Regions from separate parts of the Rhizobium sp. X9 genome, predicted to be linked through region 1. Evidence: riboswitches for the same ligand, from Rfam matches in the RefSeq annotation. Region 1 holds a riboswitch; each other region holds the start of a gene.
The links. A riboswitch is a leader RNA that binds a small molecule or an ion and turns the genes downstream of it on or off. The one in region 1 is predicted to bind thiamine pyrophosphate.

Region 1 (4,925 bases):
CCTCAACCTCCCTGCATCGGCGAGAGGATTTCGACACGGTCGAACGCCCTCAGTTGATAATCGGCGCGCTCTTCCGAATGCACCAGCTCGCCATTGACAGCCGTCGCCAGCCAGTCGCCTTCGTAATCGAGGCTGGCGAGCAGCCCGGCCAGCGTCTCTGCGGAGAGATCAAGCTCGTCGCCATTGACCAGAAGTTTCATGATCCTGTTCCTTTTGAGAGAGAGTCTGGCAGACGGTGTCAGCCGCCTGCCGCGCGATAGCCGGCGAGAGCAGAAAGCCATGCCGGTGCGCGCCGTTGATGAAAATGATCCGGCCGTCTTGCGTGACTTTGGGCAGATTGTCGGGATAAGCGGGGCGCACGCCCGTGCCGGTCTCGATGATTTCCGCTTCCCCGAAGGCCGGATGCACCGCATAGGCGGCGTTCAGGAACTCCATCATCGAGCGCGCGGAAATGGCACCCGCATCCTCCGTTTCGATCATCGTCGCACCCACCATGAAACGGCCCGGCTCACGCGGCACGATGTAAAGCGGAATGCGCGGATGCAGCAGCCGGACGGGACGGGACAGGGAAACCTCTGACGTGGCGAGATAAAGCATCTCTCCCCGCACCCCGCGAAGGTTGGCAATCTCACCCACCGCCGCGGGGCCGGTGCAATCCACCACCCGGTCGAACGGTCGTTCATCCACCGGGATGCCCATGTGAAACCGCACACCCATGGTGCAAAGCCGCTCATAGAGCGATTTCAGCGCAAGGCGCGGATCGAGATGCCCCTCGCCCGGAAAATAAAGCCCGGAGCAAAACCGCCCGGCAAGATCGGGCTCCAGAGCGGCGATTTCACCCTCATCCACCCAGCGATAGCCACCGGTCCGCGATGCGAAACGCGAAAGCTCCGCTTTGTCGCGGGCGGGCGCGACAACCAGCGTGCCGTGCCGGACGACAAGGCCGGAGGTCGCTTCGTCCCACCAGTCGAGCGCCGCCTGGCCGAGCGTCAGAACCGCCTCTTCCGCATTCTCGCGCTCGCACCATGGCGCCAGCATACCGCCGGCATACCACGATGCGCCGCGCGAGGGTTCGGCATTGCGCTCGCAAACCTCCACGGTAACGTCGTTCCGTGCCAGTTCGAAGGCCGCCGTCAGACCGGCGACCCCCGTTCCCTTGACAAGGACACGCATGCTACTGGCCGTCCACCGGGGCGGCGAGCGGCATATATAGCTCGCCACCTTCCTTGAAGCGCGCGGCCATGGCCTCCAGCCCCTCTTTCTGCGCCTCGGCGCGGATATCGTGGGAAATCCGCATCGAGCAGAATTTCGGCCCGCACATGGAGCAGAAATGCGCGACCTTGTGCGCCTCTTTCGGCAGTGTCTCGTCATGGAAGGAACGCGCCGTATCCGGGTCGAGCGACAGGTTGAACTGATCTTCCCAGCGGAACTCGAACCTTGCACGCGACAGCGCATCGTCCCGCACCTGCGCGGCCGGATGGCCCTTGGCTAGATCGGCGGCGTGGGCAGCGATCTTGTAGGTGATGACACCGACCTTCACGTCGTTACGATCAGGCAGGCCAAGATGTTCCTTCGGCGTGACGTAGCAGAGCATCGCCGTGCCGAACCAGCCAATCATCGCGGCCCCGATGCCGGAGGTGATATGATCGTAACCGGGGGCGATATCGGTGGTCAGCGGCCCGAGCGTATAAAAGGGTGCCTCGCCGCAGGTCTTCAACTGCTTGTCCATGTTCTCCTTGATCTTGTGCATCGGCACATGGCCGGGGCCTTCGATCATGACCTGGCAGTCCTTGGCCCAGGCGATCTGCGTCAGCTCGCCCAGCGTCTCCAGTTCTGCAAATTGCGCCGCGTCATTGGCGTCGGCAATCGAGCCGGGCCGCAGGCCGTCACCCAGCGAGAAGGAAACGTCATAGGCGCGGCAGATGTCGCAGATCTCATCGAAATGCTCATAGAGGAAACTCTCCTTGTGGTGATGCAGACACCACTTGGCCATGATCGAACCACCACGCGACACGATGCCGGTGACGCGGTTGACGGTGAGCGGGATGTAATGCAGCCGAACGCCGGCATGGATGGTGAAGTAATCCACACCCTGCTCCGCCTGTTCGATCAGCGTATCTCGGAACACCTCCCAGTTCAGGTCTTCGGCAATGCCGTTGACCTTTTCCAGCGCCTGATAAAGCGGCACGGTGCCGATCGGCACCGGCGAATTGCGGATGATCCATTCGCGGATATTGTGGATGTTGCGCCCGGTCGAAAGGTCCATGACGGTATCGGCGCCCCAGCGGATCGCCCAGACCATCTTCTCCACCTCTTCGGCCATGGAGGAGGTGACGGCGGAATTGCCGATATTGGCGTTGATCTTCACCAGAAAATTGCGACCGATGATCATCGGCTCGAGTTCCGGGTGGTTGATGTTGGCGGGGATAATGGCACGGCCCGAAGCAACTTCCTGACGAACGAATTCAGCCGTTACGTAGTCGGGGATCTGCGCGCCAAAACTCTCGCCATCGCGGATCAGCTTCTCTTTCGCAGCTTCGCGTCCGAGATTTTCCCGGATGGCGATGAATTCCATTTCCGGCGTGATGATGCCGGCACGCGCATAGGCAAGCTGCGTCACGGCCTTGCCCCCCGTTGCCCTGAGCGGTTGATGGCGGACGGAAAATTCAGGCGTCAGGCGCTCGCCGGTTGCAAAGCCGTTATCCTCCGGCTTGACGTGCCGGCCGTCATAAGCCTCGACATCGCCACGCGCCACAACCCAGTCGTGACGCAGACGCGGCAGGCCCTTTTCGATCAGAACGGCGTGTGAAGGATCGGTATAGGGACCCGAGGAATCATAGATCGTCACCGGCGGTTCGCCGGCGGTCGGGTGAACGGCGATCTCGCGCATCGGCACGCGGATATGCGGATGTAAAATTCCGCTTTTATGGGTTTTCGTGGAGGCGGGATGCGGCCCGGTTGTAACTGAAAGCGGGATATTCTTGGCAGCGATATTCATCATGAGGCTCCAAAGTTTGACAGTGGAGACCCAGTTCGAGCCGGAATGATGGAAAATACCGAAGTGCCGACACTGGACGCCATACGCCAGCCGACCTTCGGTCTTTGCACCGTCCCTACGCCAGTATGAACTGGATCAGGTTCAACGGGTCACTGCGCAAGAAAGCAGAATCTCAGCCCCTTGACGGGACACCCCTGGTGAATGGAGGATAGCAAAAGACACCACCCGACATTTGTCAAGGGCGCGGATCAATGCTTGGCAACGGTGCGTGAATGTCGCATGTTGCCGTCAGCTGTAGTTAACCTAACGGTTTAGGTGAATATTATCGTTTGCAACGTAACGATAAGCACAAACCATCCTAATGTGAAATTCACGGGAGATACGTTGGAATGAATGCGACTATTCGTGAAATACTGGCAAAATTCGGCCAGCTTCCCACCCCCGTCGATACGATTGAAAATGAAGCCGATCTTTATGCGGCCGGCCTTTCTTCCTTTGCATCGGTGCAATTGATGCTGGGTATCGAGGAAGCTTTCGATATCGAATTCCCGGACAACCTCCTCAACCGCAAGTCCTTTGCAAGCATCAAGGCCATCGAAGACACCGTTAAGCTCATCCTGGACGGCAAAGAGGCCGCCTGATGAACGTAACCGTATCGCCGCAGGATGAAACACTGTCGGCGCGCGCGAACCGTGTCGCGACGATCGCCGCCAAACATGCGGACGAGGTGGATGTCACCGGCCGCTTCCCTGAGGAGGCTGTCGATGCATTGAAGCGGGAACGCCTGCTGGGCATCCAGATCCCCTCCTCCCTTGGCGGCGAAGGGGCCTCCCTGCAGGAAATCGCCGATATCTGTGCCCGGCTTGGCCAGGCCTGTTCGGCAACCGCGATGATTTTCGCCATGCACCACATCAAGGCATCCAGCCTTGTGGAACATGGCGAGGCAAGCGCTTGGCATGCAGGCTTCATGAGCCGCATTGCAAACGAGCAGCTTCTGCTTGGCTCTGCGACGACCGAAGGCGGCATCGGCGGCAATCTGCGCAATTCAATCTGCGCCATCGAGGTCGACGGAGACTTCTGCCAGCTGGAGAAGGACGCCACCGTCATTTCCTATGGCAGCAATGCCGATGCCATCCTCATCACCTCCCGCTCCCACAAGGATGCCGCGCCCGCCGATCAGGTGATGACCGTCTTCCTGAAAAATCAGTACACGCTCGAAAAAACCCATGTCTGGGATACGCTTGGCATGCGCGGCACCTGTTCGGACGGTTTCCTGTTTCGCGGCGAAGCGCCGGCAGTGCAGATATTCCCGAAACCATTTGCTGAAATCGCGGCGCAATCGATGCTTGCAAGCTCCCATCTGCTGTGGAGCGCCGTCTGGTACGGTATCGCGTCCGACGCCGTGCTGCGCGCCCAGTCCTTTGTGAGAGCAGCGGCGCGCAAGTCACCCGGCGTCGCTCCGCCCGGCGCGATCCGACTTGCTGAAGTTTCCACCAAACTGCAGGTGGTCAAATCCAACATCATCGCCGGCATCAAGGCTTACGAGGACACCAAGAGCGACCCGGACAAGCTCATGTCCATGGCCTTTGCAGTGGCCATGAACAATGTGAAGATCTGCTCTTCTGAAACCATTCTTCAGATCATCGACCACGCCATGCTGGTCTGCGGCATCATGGGTTACAAGAACGGTACGCCCTACAGCCTCGGCCGGCACCTTCGCGATGCGCATTCCGCCCGCCTGATGATCTCCAATGACCGTATTCTCGGTAACTCCGCCAATCTCCTGCTGGTTCACAGGCAGGACACCAGCCTTTTGGGATAAGACCATGGACATGCAAACATCCTTTCTCGATCGACTGTTCGAAGAGGGCCTGCTGATTGAAACGGGTGTGGACGGTCTTTACGGGCGCAGCGGCCAGTTCGAGGA
Region 2 (4,925 bases), on a different replicon from region 1:
GCGCAGATGATCGACCGGCCCGGTCTCGATCCGCACCGCATCCGGCACGTCGCCAATCAGGCTCATCTCCGCGCGGTTGCCGCGCACGATAGTGGGTGAAAGCGCGATCAGTTCGCGTGCGAATTCCAGCCGCGACGGCGAATAGTCGCAATGGACGGGGTCGACGATCCAGGGTTTTGCCGATGCATTGGCGATCTCGACCGCGAGCCGAATAACCCTGCGCCGTTCCGCATCCAGCGTGCCGAGATTGACGGTAAGCGCATCCGCCTTGGCGACGAAACTCTCGATTTCCTCAAGCGAGGTGGTCATCGATGGAATGCCGCCGACGACGGTGATGCCGTCGGCGGTGAATTTTTGCACGACGGTGTTCATCAGGCAATGCACGCGCGGGCGCGCTTGCCTCACACTTTCGAGGATCTCGGCGGCCTTTGCCGCTGTCGGAAAACTGTCTGCCATGGTCACTGCAGCTCCACGGCGATGTCGTCCGCCGCCGGCGCCTGCTTGATCAGCTGCATGTCCCGCATGAATTCGCCGAAGCGGGTGTAGCGGGTGCGATCGAGTGCGGCGGGACGCTTGGCGAAACGGGGCAACGTGTCGAAAAACGCCTGCTTGTTCAGCGCATCGTCAAGGTTCGGATAGGCCTTGATGAAGAGCTGCCAGGATTCCTGCGGATGGTTGGTGATGAAGATCGCGGCCTGTTCCACGGCGGAGAGGAAACGCGGCAGGCGGGTGTCCTTCGCAAGATCGCGATGGCTGACAAAGATCAGCTCGTCATAGGCAGGCACGCCATGTTCCTCTGGGAAGAAGGAGCGACCCTCGTGCCCCTCAAGCTTCATCTGCGTCAGTTCGAAATTGCGGAAGCCGCCAAGCGTGGCGTCCACCTTGCCGGCGATCAGGGAAGGCGAGAGCGAAAAGTTGACGTTGACGAGTTCCACATCGTCTTTCGTCAGGCCGTCCTTCTCCAGCATGCGCTTCAGCATGGCATCTTCAAAACCGGAAACGGAAAAGCCGATTTTCTTGCCCTTCAGGTCCTTCAGGCTTTTGATTGGCCCATCGGCCAGAACGGTGACGGTGTTGAGCGGCGTTTCCACCAGAGTACCGAAGCGGACGAGCGGCAGACCGGCATCGTGGTCGAGATAAAGGTTCGGCTGGTAGTGGACGCCGATATCGGCCTGTTTTGCCGAAACGAGGCGCGGCACGGCGGATGGGTCTGCCGGCGGAACCAGTTCGACCTCCAGCCCCGCATCGGCAAAGAGCCCGCGTTCCTTGGCGATCACCATCGGCGCGTGGTCCGGGTTCACGAACCATTCCAGCAACACGGTCAGCTTGTCGGCCGCCTGCGATTGCATGGGGGAAAGCACGCTTGCTGCCGCGACGACGAGGGAAAGAAGAGTTCGCTTCATGGTGCTGAAAGTCTCCGCAAATATTTGAAAGGAATGAGGTGTTCTGTCTCTTTGGCCCAGGGGGCCAGATTGGCTGTCGCCCGGTCGACGGCAAGCCGCAGCAGCACCGCCATGACGGCGAGAATGGCCATGGCGGCGAACATGGTGTCGGTCTGCATGCGGGCATTGGACTGGATCATGACGAAACCGAGCCCGGCCGAGGCGCCCACCCATTCGCCGATGACGGCGCCAAGCGGGGCGAGCGGTGCTGCGACCCTCAGACCGGAAATGAGCGAGGGAAGCGCCAGCGGCACACGCAGCCGGGTGAGGATCTGCCAGTGGCTCGCCTCCGTCAGCGAGGCGGCATCGAGGATCGCACGGTCGGTGCGGTTGAGACCATCGGTGAAAGAGGAGGCGACGGGAAAGAAGATGATGATCCCTGTCATGACCACTTTCGAGGCCATGCCGAAGCCGAACCAGAGGACGAGGATTGGGGCCAGCACGAAAACCGGAAAAGCCTGCAACACCAGAACCATCGGCCAGACGAGGCGGCCAAGCCGCGGGATGGCGGCAATAATGAACGCAACGAGAATGCCGGCCGTGACGCCCGCCGCAAGCCCGACGGCCATTTCGCCAAGCGTCACCATGGCCTGTCCGAACAGAAAACCCGGCTGGCGCAGGAAAGCGGCGGCGACATCGGCAGGCGAGGGCAGAATATAGCGCGGCGGCGCAAACAGCCATGTCCCTGTCTGCCACAGAATGAGCAGAAGCAGGACGCCGTTCAGCGCATGGGAGGGACGCATGGGCCGGACCTCAGACGCAACCGCACCATGTGCGAAGGACGGGAGGTTTCAGCATCATCATTCGGTCTCCAGATGTAACAATCACGGAGATCCGGGAAAAGCGGAGAAGAGAAAGGGCAGCACCTTAAAAGCGCGACAGTTTCCGTTCCTACGCCGGCATGACCCGGATCAGGTTCAAGGGTCCGGCTCATCGCCATCTCAGCACCGTCAGGTGCTCCCCTCGGAATGGGTCGGAAACTGTCGCTTTTTTAGCTGGCTGTCAACGGCTCAGATGCTGCGAAGCTGTTCAAACAGCTGCCGATGGCTGCTATCGGCGCGATAGAAGACAGCCGGTTGGCCAAGCGGCGCTTCGACGGTCGCCTCGCGCCCGCCGGGATGATGCTCGCCGCTCCACAAATGCACCCATTCCCCGTTGCCGGGAAGATAGAGCGTGCGCTGCCCTTCTCCGGCTTTCCAGACAGGTGCGACCAGCATATCGGCTCCGTAGAGATAGCAGTCCTGGAGGGTGTAGGTCTGCTGGTCATCCTCGTAATGAAGGAAAAGCGGGCGCTGCACAGGCAGTCCGGTCCTGGCCGCTTCGGCGGAAAGCGATTTCAGGTAGGGGGCGAGTGCGGTGTAGACGGTCGTCATGCGGGCGAAATGGGAAAGAACCGCGTCGTCCTGGTCGATCTGGAGGTTGTCGCGCGGGCGGTTGCCCTCATGGGTGCGCATGACGGGGGTGAAGGCGGCCATTTCCGCCCAGCGCATGATGAGTTCCGCTGTTCTGACATTGCCGAACAGGCTGGTATATCCGCCAATATCGGAATGGTGATAGGCGTTGCCCATGAGGCCGGAAGAGAGCGCGCCGCAGATGACGGTGACAAGGCCGTCGTGACGGGAGAAATCGACCGACTGGTCGCCGCCCCAGATGAGCGGGCAATGGGCCTGCACGCCGGTGAAGCCTGCCCGCATGAAGAACAGCGCCTCGCCAGTCTTGCCGCGACTTTCGACGCCTTTCGCATTGACCTCGGCCCAGAGTGTGGGCCAGGCATTATGCATCAGCTTGGCGTCGATGCCGTTCGACAGAGTGATGTCGATCGGCAGATATTCGCCGAAATCGGCCATCCAGCCGGAAAGGCCGAAATCCAGCATGTTCCTGCCGATGATCTCCTCGGCAAACCATTCGGCTGCGGCCGGATTGGTAAAATCGACCACGCCGCAATCGAATTCGCCGAAATCCACCAGCGCCGTCTTGCCGTCCGCGCCGGTGGCGAAATAACCGGCCGCTTCGGCCACGGGGAAAAGCGGTCCGTCGACGCAGAGATAGGGGTTCACGTAACCCAGAAAGCGGACGTCCTGATCGGCAAGCTCGGCTATCTTCTGGCGAAGATGCGGATAGCGGGTGTCATTGGCCTGCCAGTCCCAGAAAAGGCGCGCGCCGAAGGATGTCTGGCGAAGCCCCACCCAGTCCTCGCACCACAGGCCTGAGACCTTCGTTCCAGCCGCGCGGATTTTTTCCAGCCGGGCAAAGGAATTGGCGCCGTCTTTTAACCCGATGATCGCGCCATTATAGACCCATTCCGGCAGTTCCGGCTGGCGACCGAACCGCAGCGAGAGGGCGGAAACGATATCGGTGAAATGATCGCCCGCGAAGAATTCGATACGCTCCGGGATCGTCCAGATCTCGATTTCGTGGAAATCGGCATTGCGGAAATCGAAGACCGAATAGGCGGTGGTTTCCACATGCAGCGCATATTTGCGCGAGGAGAGATAGGTCGGCTGCGGGTAGTTGGTGTTGTAATAGTCACCACCCGCCTTGCCGCTGACATCCGACTTGAAGGTGATTTCCGTTGTCTTGTCGCGGCCGACACCGGGCTCCGACGTCCAGAGCGGGAAACGCCGGCCGCGCATGTCGAAATAGGACATTTGTTCGCCGCCGCCCCAGACATGCTCATCCGTTTCCGCGACGACCCGCAGCCACATGCGGTTTATGGTCTCATCCAGCGCCGTGAACTGAATGGCATTGCCGTTCAGTGTAAGGCGAAGGCGTGGGGCCTGTCCGGGTGCGGAGGAAAACGTGACGCTATCGCCGCTGACTTCGGCATGGCGCAGCGCGGTTCGTTCGATGACATAGTCTTCGATATCGAAATTGCCGCGATACATCTCCATCCGCTCCTTGCCGAAGCCGGCAAAGATGGCCGGGTTCTCAGGCGAATGGGAAAGGATGATGCGGCCGCCGATTGCAAGCGTGAAGCCGTTGCTGGTCTTTTCGAATGACATGATTGTACCTGTTTAGCCCTTGAGACCGCCGGCGGTGAGGCCGGAGACAACGCGTTCCTGAAAGATGACGATCAGGATGGCGACCGGCACGATGCCGACCACAAGCGCCGCCGAGATGACGGGCCAGGGGAAAGCGAACTCGCCCTGATAAAGCTGAATGCCGACCGGCAGCGTGCGCAGTGCTGGATTGGAATTGAAGGAAAGCGCCAGCAGGAATTCGTCCCAGGCATTCACGAAAGCAAGAATGCCGGCGGTGAATACGCCCGGTGCGCAGAGCGGCACCACCACCTTGAACAGCGCGCCGATGCGGGTGCAGCCATCGATCATGGCGGCGTTTTCCAGATCGCGCGGGATGCTTTCGAAGAAGGACACCAGCATCAGCGTGCAGACCGGCAGGGAGAGCACGGTGTAAGGCAGGATCAGCGCCGTCCAGCTATTGAGCAGGTTGAGCGCGCGCATGATTTCGAACAGCGGCACCAGC
Region 3 (4,925 bases), 160 kb from region 1:
AGATCGCAGTCTCGGGGGCTCTCGCCCGCGGCGCGGGTTCGCTGGTGCTCGTTGGTGCACTCGGCGGGGCGAGAAGCGACCATGCGCTTCAGCATCTTCTTTACGCGGTGGCGCTTGCTGAGCGTGGTCTAGACGTTACGCTGACCTCCGGCGAAGAGGAGGCTCGCCCGCTTGTTGCCGGTTCCCTCGATATCGATCTGCCGCCCGCTTCGCTGTTTTCCGTTGCCGGGCTCACCGCTCTTACGGGGCTTGATATCGGCAATGTGCGTTATCCGCTCAAGGATTTCGCGCTTGCTTTCGGCTCCTCCCGCACTATTTCCAATGTCGCGAATGGCGGGCTCGTGCATTTCTCGCTGAAAAGCGGAAAAGCCATCGTGCTCGCCCGCCCTTATGATCTGACCGGAGCCTGACGCCTTGGCACCCCCAATTTTGAAACTCGATGACATCAAGCTGACTTTCGGCGTGACCCCGCTGCTCGATGGCGCCAATCTTCAGGTGGAGCCGGGCGACCGCATCTGCCTTGTCGGGCGCAACGGTTCCGGCAAGTCGACCCTGATGAAGATCGCCGCAGGTCTCGTCGAAGCGCAGTCAGGCGAGGTTTTCCGCCACCCCTCCGCCACCATCCGCTATCTGGAACAGGCACCGGATTTTGCCGGTTACGATACCGTGCAGGCCTATGCCGAGGCGGGGCTCGGGCCGGGAGACGATGCCTATCGTGTCACTTATCTTCTCGAGCATCTCGGCCTGACCGGACAGGAACATCCGGAAAGCCTTTCCGGCGGCGAAGCGCGGCGCGCGGCTCTTGCCCGCGTTATGGCGCCCGAGCCCGATATTCTGATGCTGGACGAGCCGACCAACCATCTGGACCTGCCCACCATCGAATGGCTTGAAGGCGAATTGCAGCAGACGCGCAGCGCGTTGGTGCTGATTTCGCACGATAGGCGTTTTCTGGAGAAGGTCTCCACCTCGACCGTGTGGCTCGATCGCGGCCAGTCGCGCCGTCTCAATCGCGGCTTTGCGCATTTCGAGGAATGGCGTGACAAGGTGTTGGAAGAGGAAGAACTGGAGCAGCACAAGCTCGGTAAGGCCATCGAGCGCGAAGAACACTGGATGCGTTATGGCGTGACTGCCAGACGCAAGCGCAACATGCGCCGCGTGGGCGAGCTTCAGGCCATGCGCGCGGAATATCGCGGTCACAAGGGACCGCAGGGCGCGGTGCAGGCGACGGCTTCGGACGTGCGGGAATCCGGCAAGCTGGTCATCGAGGCCGAGGCCATCACCAAGTCTTATGGCGAGCGCGTGATAATCGCACCGTTTTCGCTGCGGGTGCATCGTGGCGATTGCATCGGTCTCGTCGGCCCGAATGGTGCGGGCAAGACCACGCTTCTGAAGATGCTGACCGGACAGCTTGAGCCGGACAGCGGCACGGTGAAGCTCGGCACCAATCTCGAGATAGCGACGCTTGACCAGAAGCGCGAAGATCTCAATCCAAACGATACGCTTGCCCATTACCTCACCGACGGGCGAGGCGATAATCTGCTGGTCAACGGCGAACTGAAACATGTGACGGGCTACATGAAGGACTTCCTGTTCCAGCCGGAACAGGCCCGCACGCCGATCCGCAACCTTTCCGGTGGTGAGCGCGCCCGTCTTATTCTGGCGCGCATTCTGGCAAGGCCGACCAATCTGCTCATCCTCGACGAGCCGACCAACGATCTCGATATCGAAACGCTCGATCTGTTGCAGGAAATCGTTGCGGGCTTTTCGGGCACCGTCATCCTCGTCAGCCACGACCGCGATTTTCTCGACCGTACCGTTACTTCCACCATTGCGCCCGCCAATCCGGACCAGCCGGATGGACGCTGGATCGAATATGCCGGTGGCTATTCGGACATGATGGCGCAGCGCAAGGGTGCGGCGGAAGAAAAACGCAAGGCGGAGAAGCAGGAAAGGGCGAAGGCCGCACCTTCCGCTTCCGCGTCGCAGGACCCTTCAAAGGCCAAGGCCAAGCTTTCCTTCAAGCAGAAATTTGCGCTCGAAAATCTTCCCAAGGAAATGGAAAAGGCGCAGGGCGAAATCGCAAAACGCGAGCAGCGCATGGCCGATCCCAATCTCTTTGCCAAGGATCCGGCTGCCTTCAACACGCTGGCGCAGGAAATGACGAAGCTGCGCGAAAAGCTCGAAGCCATGGAAGAAGAATGGCTGGAGCTGGAGATGCTGCGCGAGGAAATTGAGGGGTGACTGCGGTCGCGATTTCTTGACTAAGGTCTCATCCGCCTTTGACAGGGAGGCGGAATTGCCGTTTCCTGTGCGGGTTCGGAGGAGTTCAGAAAATGCGCATGATCTTCGTCAATCTGCCGGTCAAGAATATCGAGACATCCAGAAGCTTCTTCACGGCTCTCGGTTTCAGCTTCAATCCGGAATATTCGGATGACCGCACGCTTTGCATGATCGTTGAGGAGAACATCTTCGTGATGCTTCTCCAGGAAGAGCGTTTTCGTGATTTCATCAATGGCGATATCGCCGATGCGACGCGCAGCACCGAGGTGCTGACCTGTCTGACGGCGGGAAGCCGCGAGGAAATCGACCGGATGATCGCAACGGCGCTTGCCTCCGGTGGCAGCGACTGGAAACCCGTGCAGGATCACGGCTTCATGTATGCCGGCAGCTTTCAGGATCCGGACGGTCACGTCTGGGAACTGGTCCATATGACGGCGCAGGGCTGACGGCAGCCATCTTGCCAATCAGAGACGGCGGGACTACATCATCATCATGATCTAACGGGGTGTCTTTTGTGCTTGCGTGCAAAAGGCTGAGAGGCTTGCCAACCCGAAGAACCTGATCCGGTTCATACCGGCGGAGGGATTAGACGGCTTCAAGGCAAGCGGCTATTTCCCTTTTTGTTATGAGGAGATACCCGTGCGCCGTCGTCTTTTCCCGAGTTTTCTCGTTGCCGCTTCGCTGTTTCTGCCAGGTCCTGCCGCTGCGCAGGATAAACAGGAACTGACCGTCTACACCTATGAAAGCTTCGTTTCCGAATGGGGTCCCGGCCCCAAGGTGAAGGAAGCCTTCGAGAAGGTCTGCGGATGCACGCTCAATTTCGTTGGCGTGGCGGATGGTGTTGCGCTTCTCAACCGTCTGAAGCTTGAAGGCGCAGGGTCCAAGGCGGACGTCGTCGTTGGTCTCGACACCAATCTGGTCGCGGAAGCGAAACAGACCGGTCTCTTTGATGTCAGCGGCATCGATGTATCGGCGGCCAAGGTGCCGGGCGGTTACAAGGACGATGTTTTCGTGCCCTACGACTACGGGCATTTTGCCGTCATCTATGACACGCAGACGGTGAAGAACCCGCCGACGAGTCTCAAGGACCTCGTGGAAGGCGACCCCTCGCAGAAGATCGCCATTCAGGACCCGCGCACTTCCACGCCGGGGCTTGGCCTGCTGCTCTGGGTAAAGTCGGTTTATGGCGACAAGGCCCCGGAAGCCTGGGCGAAGCTCAGAAAGCGCATCCTCACCGTCACGCCGGGCTGGTCGGAATCCTATGGCCTCTTCACCAAGGGTGAGGTTCCGATGGTGCTCTCCTACACCACGTCGCCTGCCTATCACATGGTCTCGGAAAAGACCGATCGCTATCAGGCCGCGGCTTTTTCCGAGGGGCACTACATCCAGATCGAGGTTTCCGGCCTTCTCAAAAACGCGCCGCATAAGGAACTGGCGAAGCAGTTCCTCGCTTTCACGCTGACATCAGGATTTCAGGATGCCATTCCGGAAAACAACTGGATGATGCCGGTCGCTGAAACGTCCAAGCCTCTGCCCGAGGCGTTCTCCAAACTCGTCGTGCCGCAGAAGACATTCCTGATGGACCCGGAAGAGGTGGCGAAGAACCGCAAGGCCTGGATCGACGAATGGCTTGCAGCCATGAGCATGAATTGAGGAAGAGGCAAGCCCGCGCATGATGCTGCGTCGCGACTACAGGTGGTCGATCATCGCCGGAACGGCGGCCTTTGCCGCCGTTTTCCTGTTCATGGCGCTCGCTGTCGCGACCCTTCTGTCTTTCGATGCCGGTGCACCCGCCGCCGGCATCATGGATGCCTATACGCTGCGCATCCTGCGTTTCACGCTTTATCAGGCAACGCTGTCCACCGTTCTATCGATCCTTCTAGGCCTGCCGGTGGCGCTGGCGCTCTCCCGCCGACAAGATTTTCCGGGGCGGATATGGATCATCCGGCTAATGGCGGTGCCGATGGGGCTGCCGGTCATTGTCGGCGCCTTCGGCATCATCGCCATCTGGGGCAGGCAGGGTGTTTTGAATACGGCCCTTGTTTTTGCAGGTGCGGATGAGCCCTTCAGTATTTATGGCCTTTCCGGCATCCTCATCGCGCATGTGTTTTTCAATCTGCCGCTCGCGGTGCGGCTGATGCTGGCCGGGCTGGAGCGCATTCCGGGCGAATATTGGCGCATGGCCGCGAGCCTTGGCATGGGGCCGGTTGCGGTTTTCCGTTTCATCGAATGGCCGACGGTCTCGCGGCTTGTTCCCGGCATTGCCGGGCTTGTCTTCATGCTGTGCGCCACCAGCTTCACGCTCGTGCTTCTGCTGGGCGGCGGGCCAGCGGCAACGACACTGGAAGTGACGATCTATCAGGCGCTGCGGTTCGATTTCGATCCGCAGCGGGCGATTGCGCTTTCGGTTCTGCAGATTGCTCTCACGGCGATCCTGCTCGGCCTTCTTGCCTTTTTGCCATCGCCCGAGGCGGAAATTGCCTCGCTTGGCCGTCCCCTTCGCCGTTTCGACGGCAAGGGCGCTGGCGCCCGTCTTTGGGATGGGATGGCCATCGCTTTTGCGGTTCTGCTGATTGGCTTGCCGCTTGTCGCCATAACAGTCTCAGGGTTGGGGGCAGATTTGACGCGTCTTCTGTCGGCGTCGA

Region 2: another riboswitch for thiamine pyrophosphate. It lies ahead of JZY08_RS16925 (ABC transporter permease); the one in region 1 lies ahead of thiC (phosphomethylpyrimidine synthase ThiC).
Region 3: another riboswitch for thiamine pyrophosphate. It lies ahead of thiB (thiamine ABC transporter substrate binding subunit); the one in region 1 lies ahead of thiC (phosphomethylpyrimidine synthase ThiC).

What each region holds. Positions count from the first base shown of each region.
Region 1 is NZ_CP071311.1:2,520,428-2,525,352, forward strand. It holds gene thiS (sulfur carrier protein ThiS) at 3-200, opposite strand; gene thiO (glycine oxidase ThiO) at 169-1,173, opposite strand; gene thiC (phosphomethylpyrimidine synthase ThiC) at 1,175-2,998, opposite strand; TPP riboswitch at 3,093-3,204, opposite strand; gene JZY08_RS12270 (acyl carrier protein) at 3,388-3,639, shown strand; gene JZY08_RS12275 (acyl-CoA dehydrogenase family protein) at 3,639-4,820, shown strand; gene JZY08_RS12280 (amino acid--[acyl-carrier-protein] ligase) at 4,825-4,925, shown strand, end outside.
Region 2 is NZ_CP071312.1:417,610-422,534, reverse strand. It holds gene JZY08_RS16935 (hydroxyethylthiazole kinase) at 1-456, opposite strand, end outside; gene JZY08_RS16930 (ABC transporter substrate-binding protein) at 459-1,403, opposite strand; gene JZY08_RS16925 (ABC transporter permease) at 1,400-2,185, opposite strand; TPP riboswitch at 2,314-2,416, opposite strand; gene JZY08_RS16920 (alpha-glucosidase) at 2,453-4,444, opposite strand; gene JZY08_RS16915 (carbohydrate ABC transporter permease) at 4,457-4,925, opposite strand, start outside.
Region 3 is NZ_CP071311.1:2,680,594-2,685,518, reverse strand. It holds gene JZY08_RS12990 (thiamine diphosphokinase) at 1-410, shown strand, start outside; gene JZY08_RS12985 (ABC-F family ATP-binding cassette domain-containing protein) at 415-2,241, shown strand; gene JZY08_RS12980 (VOC family protein) at 2,334-2,726, shown strand; TPP riboswitch at 2,772-2,882, shown strand; gene thiB (thiamine ABC transporter substrate binding subunit) at 2,920-3,933, shown strand; gene thiP (thiamine/thiamine pyrophosphate ABC transporter permease ThiP) at 3,953-4,925, shown strand, end outside.